DNA from 3 places in the Sporosarcina sp. Y1009 genome. Region 2 is predicted to be linked to each of the others. Evidence: riboswitches for the same ligand, from Rfam matches in the RefSeq annotation. Region 2 holds a riboswitch; each other region holds the start of a gene.
What was found. A riboswitch is a leader RNA that binds a small molecule or an ion and turns the genes downstream of it on or off. The one in region 2 is predicted to bind cyclic di-GMP.
Positions count from the first base shown of each region.

Region 1: another riboswitch for cyclic di-GMP. It lies ahead of AC25Y1_RS18180 (Cna B-type domain-containing protein); the one in region 2 lies ahead of flgB (flagellar basal body rod protein FlgB).
Region 3: another riboswitch for cyclic di-GMP. It lies ahead of AC25Y1_RS04940 (sensor histidine kinase); the one in region 2 lies ahead of flgB (flagellar basal body rod protein FlgB).

Region 1 is NZ_JBYHFO010000024.1:5,602-10,403, forward strand. It holds gene AC25Y1_RS18165 (DMT family transporter) at 1-272, shown strand, start outside; gene AC25Y1_RS18170 (hypothetical protein) at 310-1,119, shown strand; gene AC25Y1_RS18175 (MerR family transcriptional regulator) at 1,191-1,934, shown strand; cyclic di-GMP riboswitch class I at 2,147-2,232, shown strand; gene AC25Y1_RS18180 (Cna B-type domain-containing protein) at 2,290-4,479, shown strand; gene AC25Y1_RS18185 (SpaH/EbpB family LPXTG-anchored major pilin) at 4,530-4,802, shown strand, end outside.
Region 2 is NZ_JBYHFO010000009.1:961-5,762, forward strand. It holds gene fliF (flagellar basal-body MS-ring/collar protein FliF) at 1-901, opposite strand, end outside; gene fliE (flagellar hook-basal body complex protein FliE) at 926-1,219, opposite strand; gene flgC (flagellar basal body rod protein FlgC) at 1,245-1,700, opposite strand; gene flgB (flagellar basal body rod protein FlgB) at 1,706-2,104, opposite strand; cyclic di-GMP riboswitch class I at 2,187-2,261, opposite strand; gene AC25Y1_RS12075 (flagellar hook-basal body protein) at 2,501-3,343, shown strand; gene AC25Y1_RS12080 (flagellar hook-basal body protein) at 3,359-4,195, shown strand.
Region 3 is NZ_JBYHFO010000003.1:86,324-91,125, reverse strand. It holds gene AC25Y1_RS04955 (C40 family peptidase) at 1-945, shown strand, start outside; gene AC25Y1_RS04950 (S1C family serine protease) at 990-2,219, opposite strand; gene AC25Y1_RS04945 (hypothetical protein) at 2,470-2,613, shown strand; cyclic di-GMP riboswitch class II at 2,848-2,931, shown strand; gene AC25Y1_RS04940 (sensor histidine kinase) at 3,005-4,297, shown strand; gene AC25Y1_RS04935 (response regulator) at 4,299-4,802, shown strand, end outside.

The DNA of each region.
Region 1 (4,802 bases), on a different contig from region 2:
CAGCTGGGTTATATCCATTGATTTATCTAGGAATATTTTCAACGACAATCGCCTATTTACTTCAAACCATTGCACAAAAATATATTTCAGACACGAAAGCTGCCATCATTCTATCGACCGAAGCATTTTGGGGAATGGTATTTTCAGTCGCGATATTAAGCGAAGTATTGACGCTCAGAATGGGTATTGGCGCAGTACTTATCCTTTGTGCCATTCTATTGTCCGAAACGAAATTTAGTTTCTTAAGAATTAAAACCCGTAAAATCGATTGATACATCAGGCTGTGCAAAATGGGTGAGGTGAGCAGGATTGAAAGAAATTTACCGGAAGACGTCAATTGTTTCATTTATCGGAGGCGGCATTACAGCAGTCTATGCGATTGTGTATTATTTTTTTTGGTTCGAAAGTTTTGTGGTGAATGGAGAAACGCTTATTGTTTCAGGAATTGCCACAATTTCTTTATTGATTTCAGGACTGTTTTTCAACAATGCGCAGCAGAACCTTAGTGATCAAACAATGGCTGATAGCGAGAGTGACGTCCAGTTTGAAAACATCGATGAGTTAATCATGCAGTGGATGCCGTCTTTTTATCCGACAATGCATAACGTCGATGCAAAAGGCGTTTCATTATTTCATATCATTCCTACAAAGCGCAGACCTTTTGCGCGTAAATTAACTGCGATTAAATTTCTATCGGAAGGTTTTATAATCCCCGCTACGTATGACATTCTTGATATGAAAGATGAACTGTTAGCGTCATTTACCTTGTGGAATAACGGAAACCGTTTTCTCTTAACACTACATAGCAGGGACGGAAAAAGGATTGGTTATTTTGAGCAATGGCTTACGAAATCAATCCTTAAAAGTAAGGGAACTTTATTTCATGAAAATGATCGGGTTTGGCGGGAGCTTGCAGCGAAAAATACAGCCGGCGATATCGATGTCGTAGACGACAACGGTAAAATGGCAGCCCAATACCGATTCGGCCGTTTTCCTTATGCCTTGCATCCTGCATTTGAAGCCGAGGCGGTTCACAGTTATATCCGTTTTGGTAACCATATTTCAAAAGAAGAAAAACTCGCATATACGATGATTTTCTTTTTTTGGTTGAAGAAGTAGAGGGTATCGACTTTAAACCTATAATAAATTCATCCTTGACTCTCACGTTACGTCATAGTTTATTGTTAGTGATGAAGGGAGGCCAACACACGATGAAAGTGAAAGAAGTATCGCAGTTGACAGGAGTAAGTGTGCGCACTCTCCATCATTACAACGACATCGGCTTGCTCGTTCCAGATGATTTGACGGAAGCGGGCTATCGGATTTATTCCGAAGAAAACTTAGCAACCTTACAGCAAATACTATTCTTTCGTGAACTCGGCTTCTCTCTAAAGAAAATAAAAGAATTGCTTTCAAGTCCATCGTTTGATCGCCAGGAAGCTTTCGACATGCAACGGGATATGCTCCTTGCTAAACGACAGCAATTGGATGAAATGATCGCTACGATTGAGAAAACAATTCGCCATGAGAAAGGAGAGGTCAGGATGTCCAAAGAGGAGAAATTTCAAGGATTCGATTTTAGCAAAAACCCATACGAACAGGAAGCTAGGGACAGGTGGGGTGATAAAGCGGTTAATGAGTCGAACAAAAAGGTCGCACAGTTTGGCCCGGAGATTGGTGAGGAAATGAACCGGATTTACTTCAGTTTAGCTGAAATCCGCCATACAGATCCAGCATCGAAAGAAGCGCAAACGCGGATTGAGGGATGGTACACTTTTTTGAACAAGATGGGCAACTATTCACTAGAAGCTTTCGCTGGACTAGGTGAAATGTATGTTGCTGACGAGCGATTTACAAAAAACATCGACCAGTTTGGTGAAGGACTTGCTGTATTCATGCAGGGGGCAATGAAAGTTTTTGCGGATAATAATTAATTTCATTCATGCTATGCAAATGATTGTCAATGACAATTGTTTGCGTAGCATTTTTTATTGATAACATCCCAAAAACTATAAAAATATTCTTTTTACATAGAATATACACAATCAACTGAAATTACTGACGTTCGTCAGTAGCGGATGCAGTTTTTGTTCTATATGCTAAAGGTAATACCAATGCCACCGCATCAAAAGTCCTTGTTTTATCATAGAATACTAGGCAAACTTTAAGAAATTAAAGGGCGCAAAACTTTGGAGTCTAAGGCATAGTTGCTATGACAGTCCGGTCGCGAATCTACTTGCGACCGGGTTTTTGTCGTTTGGAAATTAAAGAAAAGGAGGGATTATATCCATGGTTTTAAAACGGTCATCCGTTTTGCTATTGATAGGGATGATTATTCTATCAATGGTTTTACCATCGCTGCAGGCAATTGCTAAAGAAGGCGAAAAATCTGTTGACACGTCACAAGCAACGGAGGAGTTAGAGGATTCGATCGAAGAAGTTGAAGAACCGGAAGTTGAGGAGACGGAACCCGCTGAACCAGTTATAGATGAGAAAACGGAGATTTTGGTTTCGAATCTATGGGTCAATGTTCCAGAAGCTGACAATCCACCATCTATCATATTGTCTCTAGTAAACACACAAACCGGTGAACAAGTTAAGACGGCGACACTTGCGAATGGAGGAACATCCTATTTGTTTGATGGACTAAGCAAGTACGACAAGGATGGTTCGTTAAACAAGTATGGTTTAACAAGTTCGGAAGTCGTAGGCTATGAAACAACGATTGAAAATTACACAGTGACACATACGTATATTCAGCCGGAAACAGAGGATGAATCGGCGATAGCGGAAACTGAAGAGGCGCAAGTAGATGATGAAGCAATTGAGAAGAATTTAGGAGCCATTATGCCAATGGCGATTGCTACCCCGGGACATTACACGATTGATCCAAATGCGATTGTAGTCCCTTCAAAAATTGAAGGTGTTTCGACAAATGCGCACACACTATCAGAATTAGTTTGGGCGAATGGGGATACTGTATATGCAGCTATAAAAGCGACGCATGCGCTTGAACATATGATTCTAAATGGTGTCCAAACGGAAAATATGGACCAATACAATTCTTGGGTATCTATTTTTGTAGACAATATGGAGTATGAACCAGATGGATTGAAAGGGAATACAGGCGACTCACACTGGACAGTATTTAAGTTTAATCTAGCTGACCTGAATTTGGATGATAGCGGTAAGTATTCTTTTTCTGTAAAAGGTATAGGTGGGGGACATGACATTAAAGGGAATCTTATATTTACTATCCCTAAAGTAGATATAACAGGCAATAAAGTTTGGGTTGGCGGACCGGAGAATAAACCGGCAATTACCCTTCAACTTATGGCACAAGTAGAAGATGAAGCGATTCAGTTGAAGCACTCGCAAGTGTTAAATGGAAGTGAAAGTCCTGCGTGGATGCATACTTGGGAAGAAATTCGCGAATATGATCCTTATGGTCGGAAATATGTGTACACGGTAGATGAAGAAACCGTGCCGATCAACTATGTTAAATCATTGGATGGATTGACGGTTACGAATACGTATACCCCCTCTCAGCTAAATATTGATGTAAGCAAAGTCTGGATAGGGCCAGGTACAGAGTCTGTAACTATTAATCTATTAGCCGATGGGCATCATACGGGAACTAATCTCGTATTAAATGAAGAAAATGATTGGTCAGATTCATTCGCGAATTTAAATAGGTACGACGATACGAATGGGCAAGAAATTACTTACACAGTCGAAGAAGTGGCAATAGCAGGCTATTCAACGGTAAAGAGCGGCTCTGTTAATGAAGGATTTGTATTCACCAACACCAATGATGCAAAAGTCACGGTGAATGTGGTTAAGGAGTGGGTGGGCAGTAAAACAGATTCGGTGACCATCACATTGCTAGCCAATGGTCAAGATACCACACAAACAATCGTGCTCAATGAAGACAATGGTTGGGCAGGTTTATTCTTAGACTTGAGAAAATACGATGCGACAACAGGGGAAGAGATTGTGTATTCGGTAGTAGAGTACGATGTCCCAGAAGGTTATGAAGTTAGTTATAGTACAGGAGATAATGGTGAATATATCGTTACAAATACAGAGATTGTCGGCTCTTTAACAGTCCTGAAAATTAATGAAGTTGAAGAGGCTTTAGCAGGTGCAACATTTGAATTACGGGATGCAGATGGAAACCTGATTGGGACTGAAACTACAGATTCGTCTGGCGGAATTTATTTCGGTGATCTGGCATGGGGCGATTATCAATTGATAGAAACGATAGCACCAGAAGGTTATCGAAAATTATTACAACCAATCTTAATTACGATTGGACCAGGTGATTCCTTACACATTGAAAAGACTGTAGTCAATACGGAAATCGGATGGGAAATACCAAAAACAGGCGGCATTGGAACAGCAGGATTCTATGGAATTGGTGGTCTGTTAATGGCTTTGACGTTTGGTTTCTTCTTAAGAAAAAGAAAAACCGGGTGAATTAAAATAGGTCAAATTAAACAACACATAAGAGAGAGGGGAACAAACAAATGCAAATCAAAAAACTTTTTGCGGTAATGATGATTGCTTTACTCACATTTATGTCAATGACAGCGGGGCAAGTTGCACATGCAACACCAAATGATCTAGAAACAGGTAGCTTAACAATTCATAAGTATGAAAGAGAACCTGGTGTAGAGGATGGTGCAGATGGGGACGGATCTGCAGATCAAGATGTTCCTATTGATGCGGTAGCCCTTGAAGGGGTCGAATATACGATTATCAAAACTCACTCATATAACGCATCAACTGATGAGTGGACA
Region 2 (4,802 bases):
TAATTTCAATTCCTTGGTTGTTTTCCAGATCCACTGGTTCGACTAATTGTTCTTCTCGTTTTTCTTTCGTAAAGTCAATGCTTGCCATGACGGATACCACAACTTTGTCTCGACCCAGAAGTAACCCTAGCATTTGTTGAAGTTCACGTTGAATATCTTGTTCGATGCCTTTTTTAATCTCTCGTTGTTGTTGGTAAACTGATAATGAGGTGTTCAGTTGATCTTCCTCATGCATCTCAAAAACTTGCCCGTTCTGGTCCATGATGACAATTTGGTCGACATCAAGATTTGGGATACTTTTACTAATTAGATGATACAATCCGTTGATTTGTTTTTGTTCTAATTGAAAAATCGGCTCACTTTCTACGATGACTGACGCAGTTGCCGCTTGTTCGTTATCTGTAAGCCAAATATTTTCTTTTGGAAGTGTGATCATGACATTCGCATCTGATACGCCGCTAATTTGCCTGATTAAATAGGCAAGTTCGTTTTGCATGGCGTCTCTTTCAACGACATCAAAATGACGATCAGTCATTCCTAATCCCATGTTTTCACTAAAGATACTGTAATTTACATTGCCGTTTTTCGGGATGCCTTCAGCCGCTAAATCGACCTTTAGGTTTGCAAGTTCCTCGTTCGGAACACTAAGTATTTTTCCATCTGTTGATATATGTACTGCAATCCCTTTTTCTTCAATAGCTGTTTTAATCTCTCCAGCCTCGGAGGGTGTTAAATTTGAATAGAGTGCTACAAAATTCGTTTTTGTGCTAAAAAATACGAACATGAAAATCACAAATATCGTTAGAAATAGCGCACTGATCAAAATCCATTTTGTTTTACTAGTCATTTTTGAACTAGATTCTGTTATTTTATTTTTATAATAAATTAGCTTTTCTTTCATTTATCCTTCATCCTAATTCCTGAATCATACTTGCATTCTCATTACTTCTTGATAGGCTTCTACCACTTTATTGCGAACTTGTAGCGTGAGTTGCAGAGAGAGACTTGCTTTTTGTGCAGCGATCATTACTTCATGGACATCTTTCACTTCACCTGTTATTAACTGGTTTGTCATTTGATCTGATTTGTGTTGTGCGTCATTTACCTTTTCTAATGATTGTTTAAATAAATCCCCAAAATTAACTACCTGATCTTGCTTTACTTTCGGAATCGTTTGAGCTTGTATAAAAGGCGTTTGAATCTGACTTATTTTATCCATTGGAACCTCCTATGTTTTCTAGCGGTTATTTACCTATTTCCAATGCTTTCATAAACATATTCTTCGATGCATTTAACGCAGTAACATTTGCTTCATATGAACGCGTTGCCGACATGAGATCGACCATTTCCTTTATTGGGTCTACATTTGGTAATTGAACGTAGCCAAGTTCGTTGGCATCAGGATGTTCTGGGTCGTAGGAGAGTGTAAAAGGTGTTTGGTCGTCTCTAATTCGCGTAACAGTAACGCCTGAAATTTTTGCTTCTTCTCTTTGCACGGCAGTTTGGAGTTGTTTCGCAAAAGGTGTATTTCCACTTTGCGTTAACTCCACTGACTTTCTGCGATACGGCATCCATTCACCGTCCACAAGCTGCGCTCGAGTTGTATTCGCATTTGCTATATTTGCCGATACAACGTCCATGCGCATCCGATTTGCGGTTAAGCCTGAAGCACTAATATTGAGTCCATTAAAAAGGCTCATTTTTGCTATCTCCCTTCATTAATAACTGTTCGTAGTGTATTGAACTTTCCATTCGCTCTTTCTGTTAATGCGTTAAACCACAATTGATTTTTAGCGAGTTCTGCCATTTCTAAATCCATATCAACATTATTGCCATTTGGCTTATAGACTGTGGACTGATTTACTTTAATCGTAGGATTCTCTGTTGCTTCATTGCTAAATGAGATATGTTTGGAATTTGTTTTGTAGCTGGAAATGGATTGATTGGAAAGGGCCTTATTAAGCGTGTCTTGGAAATGAACTTGTCTCGACTTATAATTCGGCGTATCGACGTTCGCAATATTTGCTGAGTGGACTCGCTGCTTTAATGTTGATGCTGATAAAGCTTGTTCTAATGACTGAAAAGATTGTGGAAAAATGTTCACCATTTGTCCCCCTAATAATTTTTCACATAAAAAAAACCAGCCTAAAGGAAAGGATGGATGACTTAAAAAAAGATGTCCATCTTTCGGTAACCCGGCTACCCTTTTTGGGCCCGTGGCTTTGCGTCCTTACCTTCCGATAAGTTTGCCATTATCGTGACGATAACATTTTTTATTTTTTATCAAGTTATATATTATTAAAAATATTACATTTCAATTACTTTTTTTCGACAAATTGTGACAGTAAAACCTAGTAATACTTTACCACAAGTAACACATTTTGCATATTAATTCTTTGTAAAGATTATAAAGCTCTGTTAACTTTGATATTTTGCCCTTCAAATGACCAAGAAAATGGTATACTGGTAAATATCGGTTTTTGAAAGGATGGGATCTACTATGTTTCGTGGTCTTTATACTGCCACTTCCGGAATGATGGCGAATAACAGAAACCAACAAGTTCTGACAAATAATTTATCAAATGCAAACACACCTGGATTTAAACAAGATCAAACTGTGTTGCGTTCATTTCCAGCTCAATTAATAAAAGCGATGGGAACTGGAAGTGCATTAAACAGTGGAATCCATAGAAATACGATTGGAACCTTACATACTGGTGTTTATGCACAGGAGGCAATTCCTTCTTTCATCCAAGGCGATTTAAAAGAAACCGGGAAAAGTACAGACATTTCAATTCTCGATGAGAATTTGCCTATTAATCCAGTCACACAACAAAAAGGGACTGTCTTATTTGCTGTTGAAGATCAGAATAATGAAGTTCGATATACGCGAAATGGTAATTTCACTGTGAATGAAGCTGGAGTTTTAACTACTGGTGAAGGCTATGCCGTGTTAAATCAAGATTTACAACCTATTGTCGTTAATTCTGCGATATTTACAGTTGAAGATAATGGTCAGGTAATTTTAGATGATAGTTCGACTGCAAATCGTTTATGGCTTGGCTATACTGAGACACCTGAACAATTGGTCATGGAAGGTCATGGACTGATGCGTTGGGAAGGGAACGAAGACGGAACGCCGCAATTTATAGATGATGTTGGTGTTTTGAATACGTTCAACCTTGTTAAACAGGGCTTTGTCGAGCAATCGAATGTTGACTTGACGCAGACGATGACACAAATGATGACTACATATCGTTCCTTCGAGTCGAATCAAAAAGTACTCCAAGCTTATGATCAGAGTATGGATAAAGCTGTTAATGAGATTGGTCGAATTTATTAAGGAGGTGGTCTGTCTATGAATATCCAAATGAATTCAGCGGCATCGTCCATGCGGGAATTACAGAAAAAGATTGATGTCATCGCCAATAATATATCCAATGTCAGTACCACTGGCTATAAGCGTCAAGAAGCCAGTTTTTCAGATGCGCTTACTCAGTCTTTTAATAGGCAGGCTGGGTTACAGCATGAAGTTGGTCGATTGACACCGAATGGTATTCGTGTTGGTTCGGGTACACAAATGACACAAACGAGTCTGCGGACTGAACAGGGTTCGGTTATGAAGACGGATCGTGCGTTGGATTTTATGATTCAAGGGGCTACTGGTTTTTTCAGGGTGGCTTCGGAAGGTAATTTCTTCTATACGAGAGATGGTTCTTTTCAAACTCAACCCGTGTTAAATTCAAATCAGGTTAATTTGGTGACGTCGTCAGGTGATTCGGTTCTTGATCTTAATGATAATCCAATTTCATTTGATGGGGATTATGATTCTATTCGGGTTAATGCGCAGGGGTTGCTAGAGGTTTCTTATGAAGATGCAAGGGCTTCTGTTCAGTTTCAGTTGAGTATTGCTGAGGTTGGGCGACCGGATTTGTTAGAAAAAGTTGGCGCTAATCGCTATCAATTGACGGGTACAGAGGCTGCGCAAATTGCGAGTGGTAATTTGCGGGTTGCCAATTTGTCGACTGAGAATAATGGCGCGATTCGTGTTCATCAGGGTTCACTGGAGATGTCTAATGTTGATTTAGCTACTGAAATGACTGAGCTTATTACTACGCAGCGGTTGTTTCAATCTCAGGGTAGAGCGATTTCGTTTGCTGATGATATGATGGGGTTAGTGAATATGATACGGTGATGGTTCGATCCGTAAGGAGTTATCGTGGAATTATAACAGCAAGTACTTGAGTAAATTCAAGTGCTTGTTTTTTGATCCTTTGATTTCCGTTGTGGGTGGATACTTTTCTAGCTTCTGGAGGGTTAAACTGTAGATTTCATTATTCAAGTGCTTGTATTTAGTTAAACCGTTGGTTTCCGTTCCGGGCGGACGCTTTCCTGTGGGGCGGGCGGACAAGTGCGGAAAGATACCGTTCAATCTTTCCCTCCTCCTCGTTCGCTTCGCTCCCTGCGGGGTCTCACCTGTCCCGCTAGTCCCACGGGAGTCGCCGCCCTGCACTCCAACCAACTCATTTCAATTTATATAGAAAGTTATTTAGTGATCACTTTCTTATTGGGCGATCCATAGGATTCGTTGTCCAGATTGGGAATCGGAGCGTATCGTCCCTTTTGACTGTCGTTGAAGTAGAAGAATTGATAAATCACCGAACTTCTAAGGTATCTTTGAAATAGACGAGACCTATTTCCCGGACACTTTACAGTTAGAATATATTATGTACTGATTGTTGGCGTACCTTTAAGAGTTATGCTGTGCTGAAAAGTGACGTAACTATGAATGACTTAATTAT
Region 3 (4,802 bases), on a different contig from region 2:
AAAGTTAGCGGCAAAACTGGTTGGGTTTTAAGTTCTCTCCTTACACCAGCGAAAGCGGCGGCTAAGGCACCTGCTAAGAAGGCTGCTCCTAAAACTAGTAATCTAGGAACGTTTACGACACAGTATAATTCAAACGTGCGCTCGAATGCGGGCACGAAGAATAAAATTGTAACCACGGCGAAAAAAGGTACGAAGGTGACAGCTACTGCACAGAAAAAAGTTGGAAAAACGACTTGGTATAAAGTAAAAGCGAATGGTAAGACTGGCTGGGTTTCAGGGGATTTATTGAAAAAAGGATCGACAGCGAAAGCACCTGCTAAGAAAGCTGCGCCAAAGGCTTCTACTTCTAATCTAGGAAGTTTTACGACAAAGTATAATTCTAATATCCGTTCAAACGCGGGTACGAAGAATAAAATTGTAACGACGGCTAAAAAAGGCACGAAGGTTACAGCTACTGCACAGAAAAAAGTTGGAAAAGTTACTTGGTACAAAGTAAAAGCCAATGGTAAGACTGGCTGGGTTTCAAGTGATTTATTGAAAAAAGCAACAACAGCTAAATCTTCAACGAAAAAAGCATCTACTAGCACTTTCTCAAATAAAGTGATTGATAATGCAATGAAGTTACGTGGTACGCCTTACCGTTATGGTGGGTCGACAACAAGTGGTTTTGACTGCAGCGGATTCGTTCAGTATGTATTCAAGCAATCTGGGAAGAGTATTCCCCGCGATACACTTGGACAATATGCAGCAACGACAAAAGTTTCTAATCCACAACCGGGCGATTTAGTATTCTTTGCTGGGACATACCGTTCAGGTATTTCACATGTCGGGATTTACATCGGAAATAATCAGTTCATCCAAGCTGGTGGAAAAAACGTACACGTTCGCAGTTTGAGCGATCCTTATTGGAGCAAGTACTTCCATAGTTATAGAAGCTTTAAATAATCAATATAGAAATGCCCAGTCGATTTTCGTCGACTGGGCATTTATTATTGTTCAATATTTTTTATGGCGTAGTCGCCGTATTCGTCGATGATCACAGTGAATGTTGCTGCGTAATCGATTGTTTTAACTTCGTCGGTTTCGGTGTCATGATAGGTAAAAATCGCGTTTGCTTGTACTTTTGCTTCATTTTCCCCAATCGTGACGTTTGTGATTGTTGAATCTACTGCCTGGAAGACTCGATTCTCCCCTGCTAAATCTTTTACTTGTTGGACACCAATCTGTTCTCCTTGGCTTCCTGGTAGTAAGTAAGTCCAGTAGTATTCGAGTTTCATGTCGTTTAGTGAATACGGGATGAGCTCGTAATAACTGTTGATGAAGCTTCTTAGTAATTCGTCGTCGAGATATGCACCTTCCACATCGTACATGTCCTCTGGGTCTTCAAGAACTTGTCCTGTATTTGCTGCCCATGTGTTGAGTTGGTCCATGACTGTGTACATTGGGATTGCGTAGCCAATGTTTGGGTTGTTTTCTAAGATGAGCGAGTTGATGCCGACGATTTTGTTTGTTTCGGCGTCGATTAATGGCCCCCCGCTGGATCCTTGTTTAATGTTTGCGTTCATTTCGTATAAGTTATTGTATTCATAGTCGTCGAAGAAGCTTTTTCCGAATCCAGTAATCGTGCCTTCTGTTGACGTATTGGCAATATTCTCTGGACTTCCTAAGGCAAAGACTTTTGTGCCGACGTTGACTTTTCCTGTTTCCATGGCCATTGGTTCTTTCCCTGCCAGGTCTGGAACACGGATGAGTGCAATGTCGGTTGTGTCGGAAATTCCGATGACGACGCCGTTAAGTTGTTGGCCGTTACTGTTCGTAACGGTTATGTACCCCGCGTCTTTTGCTACGTGGGCGTTTGTGACGATATCCCCTTTTGTATTAAATAGAAAACCTGAGCCTTGTTGTAAATCGGAGTCGATTGTGTAGACATAAGATTTTGCATTTGCAATTGTGGAGGATAAATCTGGTTCTGGTGCGACCGGGATGGTTGTTTCTTCTTCTTCTTCTTCGATTTCGTCGGTCGTTTCTTCTTCTATTTCTTCTTTAATTAAGTCTGGATTGATTTTCATGCTTTCAAAAGCAATTTCATCAAATGATTCTGGCAGTGTGATTGGATTTGATGCGGTTTTGGTCTTGTCAAGTTGAAATAACAAACCGGTCAATACCATAACCAGTGCTACTAGTATAATTCCTTTGATCATCGTTCGTTTATTTTTCATCGTCTCAACTCAATTCTTCTATATTCCTTTGTTATATCAGACGTTTAGGTCGATGTATTGTTTCACTAATCTGCTAAATAATAGTATAGCAGATTCCTATCAGATTATGTTTTTTTCTAAAAAATGGAACATTTAGTAGAAGTTGTCGGTGAACTTGAATTATGCCTTATTCGAGTACCTGATTTTTATGTAACCCTTGTTTTTCGGGACGGCTGGAAAAGTGTGGGTTATTGTCAAAATTTCAAAATTATTGAGGACGAATATCCACTTATCGGGAAGAGGTATCGAAAGTCTACTTTTCTATACCACGGCTACACTTGATGCGATTTACGAACAGGCTCTTGAACAAATGAAAGGAATTTCAACTTCGAATGGAGCTGAAGATGGAAATTAGATTGATATGATTTTATACTGAACGGGAGAATTGATGGTGTGTCCATCAATTCTTCCTTTTTTTAATTTATTCCCGAATAAGAGAACACTAGATAGGCAATACTTACCTGGACAGGATATGGGTCTTAGTAATGAGACGAATCTTAGTTTATTCGACAAAATTAGAACTGAACTCGTGTCATGAACTGACATAAACCTGAAATTACTTAGGGTATAATGAGTTAAACAATTGAATATTAAGTGTGGAAACTGTGATGTACGTCCTGTATTTGGGCACCTTGGGCGTACGGAGTGACTGGTGCAACCGGCCTGGCTAATTTAGGATTTTCGTCCTATTTAGCTGGGCTTTTATTACGATAGGCGGGGGTGGCTTATTGAGGCGGTTTATTTCTTTGACTGCACTTTTACTATCTATCTCATTAGTTCTTTTTTATAGCACTCTTTTTTCAGACATACAGATTTTTCTTGTTAGTTTTCTGGTCACATTACTCGTGAGTTTATTTTTAATACTAAAAGATCGCTCGGATTTAAGCGATAAGCATGATGCGCTTTTCGTTAAGAATCATGAACTAATTGCGGCCAATTTGGCATATGAAGAGACGCTTAAACATATAATGTCTCTTGACCACCTTTTGGGGAATTTTTCATCCAAGCATAGTCCGCAGCAACTTGCTGATGAAATGATGACATCTTTGCTGACATTCATGCAGCTAGAGGCTACTTTTGTTTGGATTACTAATGTAGATCGTGTGACTAGTTATCTTTCTACTTCTTCTCAAAATCCAAATCTTGAATGGAGTCTTAAGAAAGAATGGGTTACGATTCGTGGTCAGCGAGAGTCGTTCATATGCATGATAGATTCTGATATCTATTTAATGCGAGTCATTAGATCGTCCAAGAAGATTGGTGTTTTGGGTGTTCAGATTACAGCTACTAGTATGGATGATCTCCCTTCCCTATTTATAAAAAAGTTTGAATTTCTAAGTGATCTTGGTGAAATTATGCTTGAAAGAATATATTTGGACCGAATGATTGCGCAAACGATGATTATCGAGGAGCAAAATCGGATTGCCAATGAAATTCATGACAGTGTGTCGCAAAGATTGTTTGGCATTGTGTATTCGCTTCACGGTTTACAAGCTAATAACAGCATTTTATCCAAAGAAGAATTAGATGAGGAGTATAAATTTCTTTCACAGTCTGCCACCTTAACGATTAAAGAGCTTAGGTCTGCGATTTATCGTTTGAGTTCTATTAAAAAAGAAGAGAAACCATTTTTCAATCGCATAAAGAGTTATTTAGATGACTTTGCTCGACTTTATGATATTCGTATTGACTACCAACTTATAGGAGACGAGATTACGATACCTGCTGAGTTAAAACAAGGGATTTTTCAAATAATAAGTGAAGCTTGTGGGAATGCGGTTCGGCACGGAGAATGTCGGGTTATCGTTGTGAGATTAGAATTTCTTGAGGGAAAGTCTGTATTGGTTATTCAGGATGACGGGATTGGTATTCATGCGCTGAAAAATTTGAAAGTTAAAGGGATTGGCCTCCACAATATGCAGAAAATTGTCCGGTCATTTGACGGTACGTTCTCGATAACTAGAAGACTTCAAGGCGGTACTGAAGTGAATGTAGCGATTCCCAATACTACGAAAGTAACGATGGAGGTAATCGGATAATATGAAAGTTCTTATCATTGATGATCACCCGTTAGTTCGAAAAGGGTTAAAGACCATACTGACTTTGGAAGGCATAGAAGTCATTGGAGAAGCTATGAATTATAGAGAGGCGATGGCGCTGTTTAGGACTCAAAAACCTGATTTGGCTTTGATTGATCTACGGTTGGGGTTTGAGTCTGGTTTGGATTTAATCGCGGAGGCGCTTCTATTGAAATTAGATTGTAAGTTTGTTGTTCTTACCTCTTCTACAGATGAGGCTGATTTTAAGCGTGCGAAGGCAATGGGTGTGGATGGGTATGTTTTGAAGGAGGCGTTGCCTGAGGAGCTGGTTCATGCGCTTCGGGTGGTGGCTGGCGGTCGGAAGTATTATGATCCAGGTGTTATGGATTTATTGATAGATTTACGTAAGCCGCTTCGGGTGGATGGTCAGTTTGAGCAGTTGACACCGAAGGAAAAAGAGGTTTTGCTTGAGTTGGGGATGGGTCATTCGAATAAGGAGATTTCG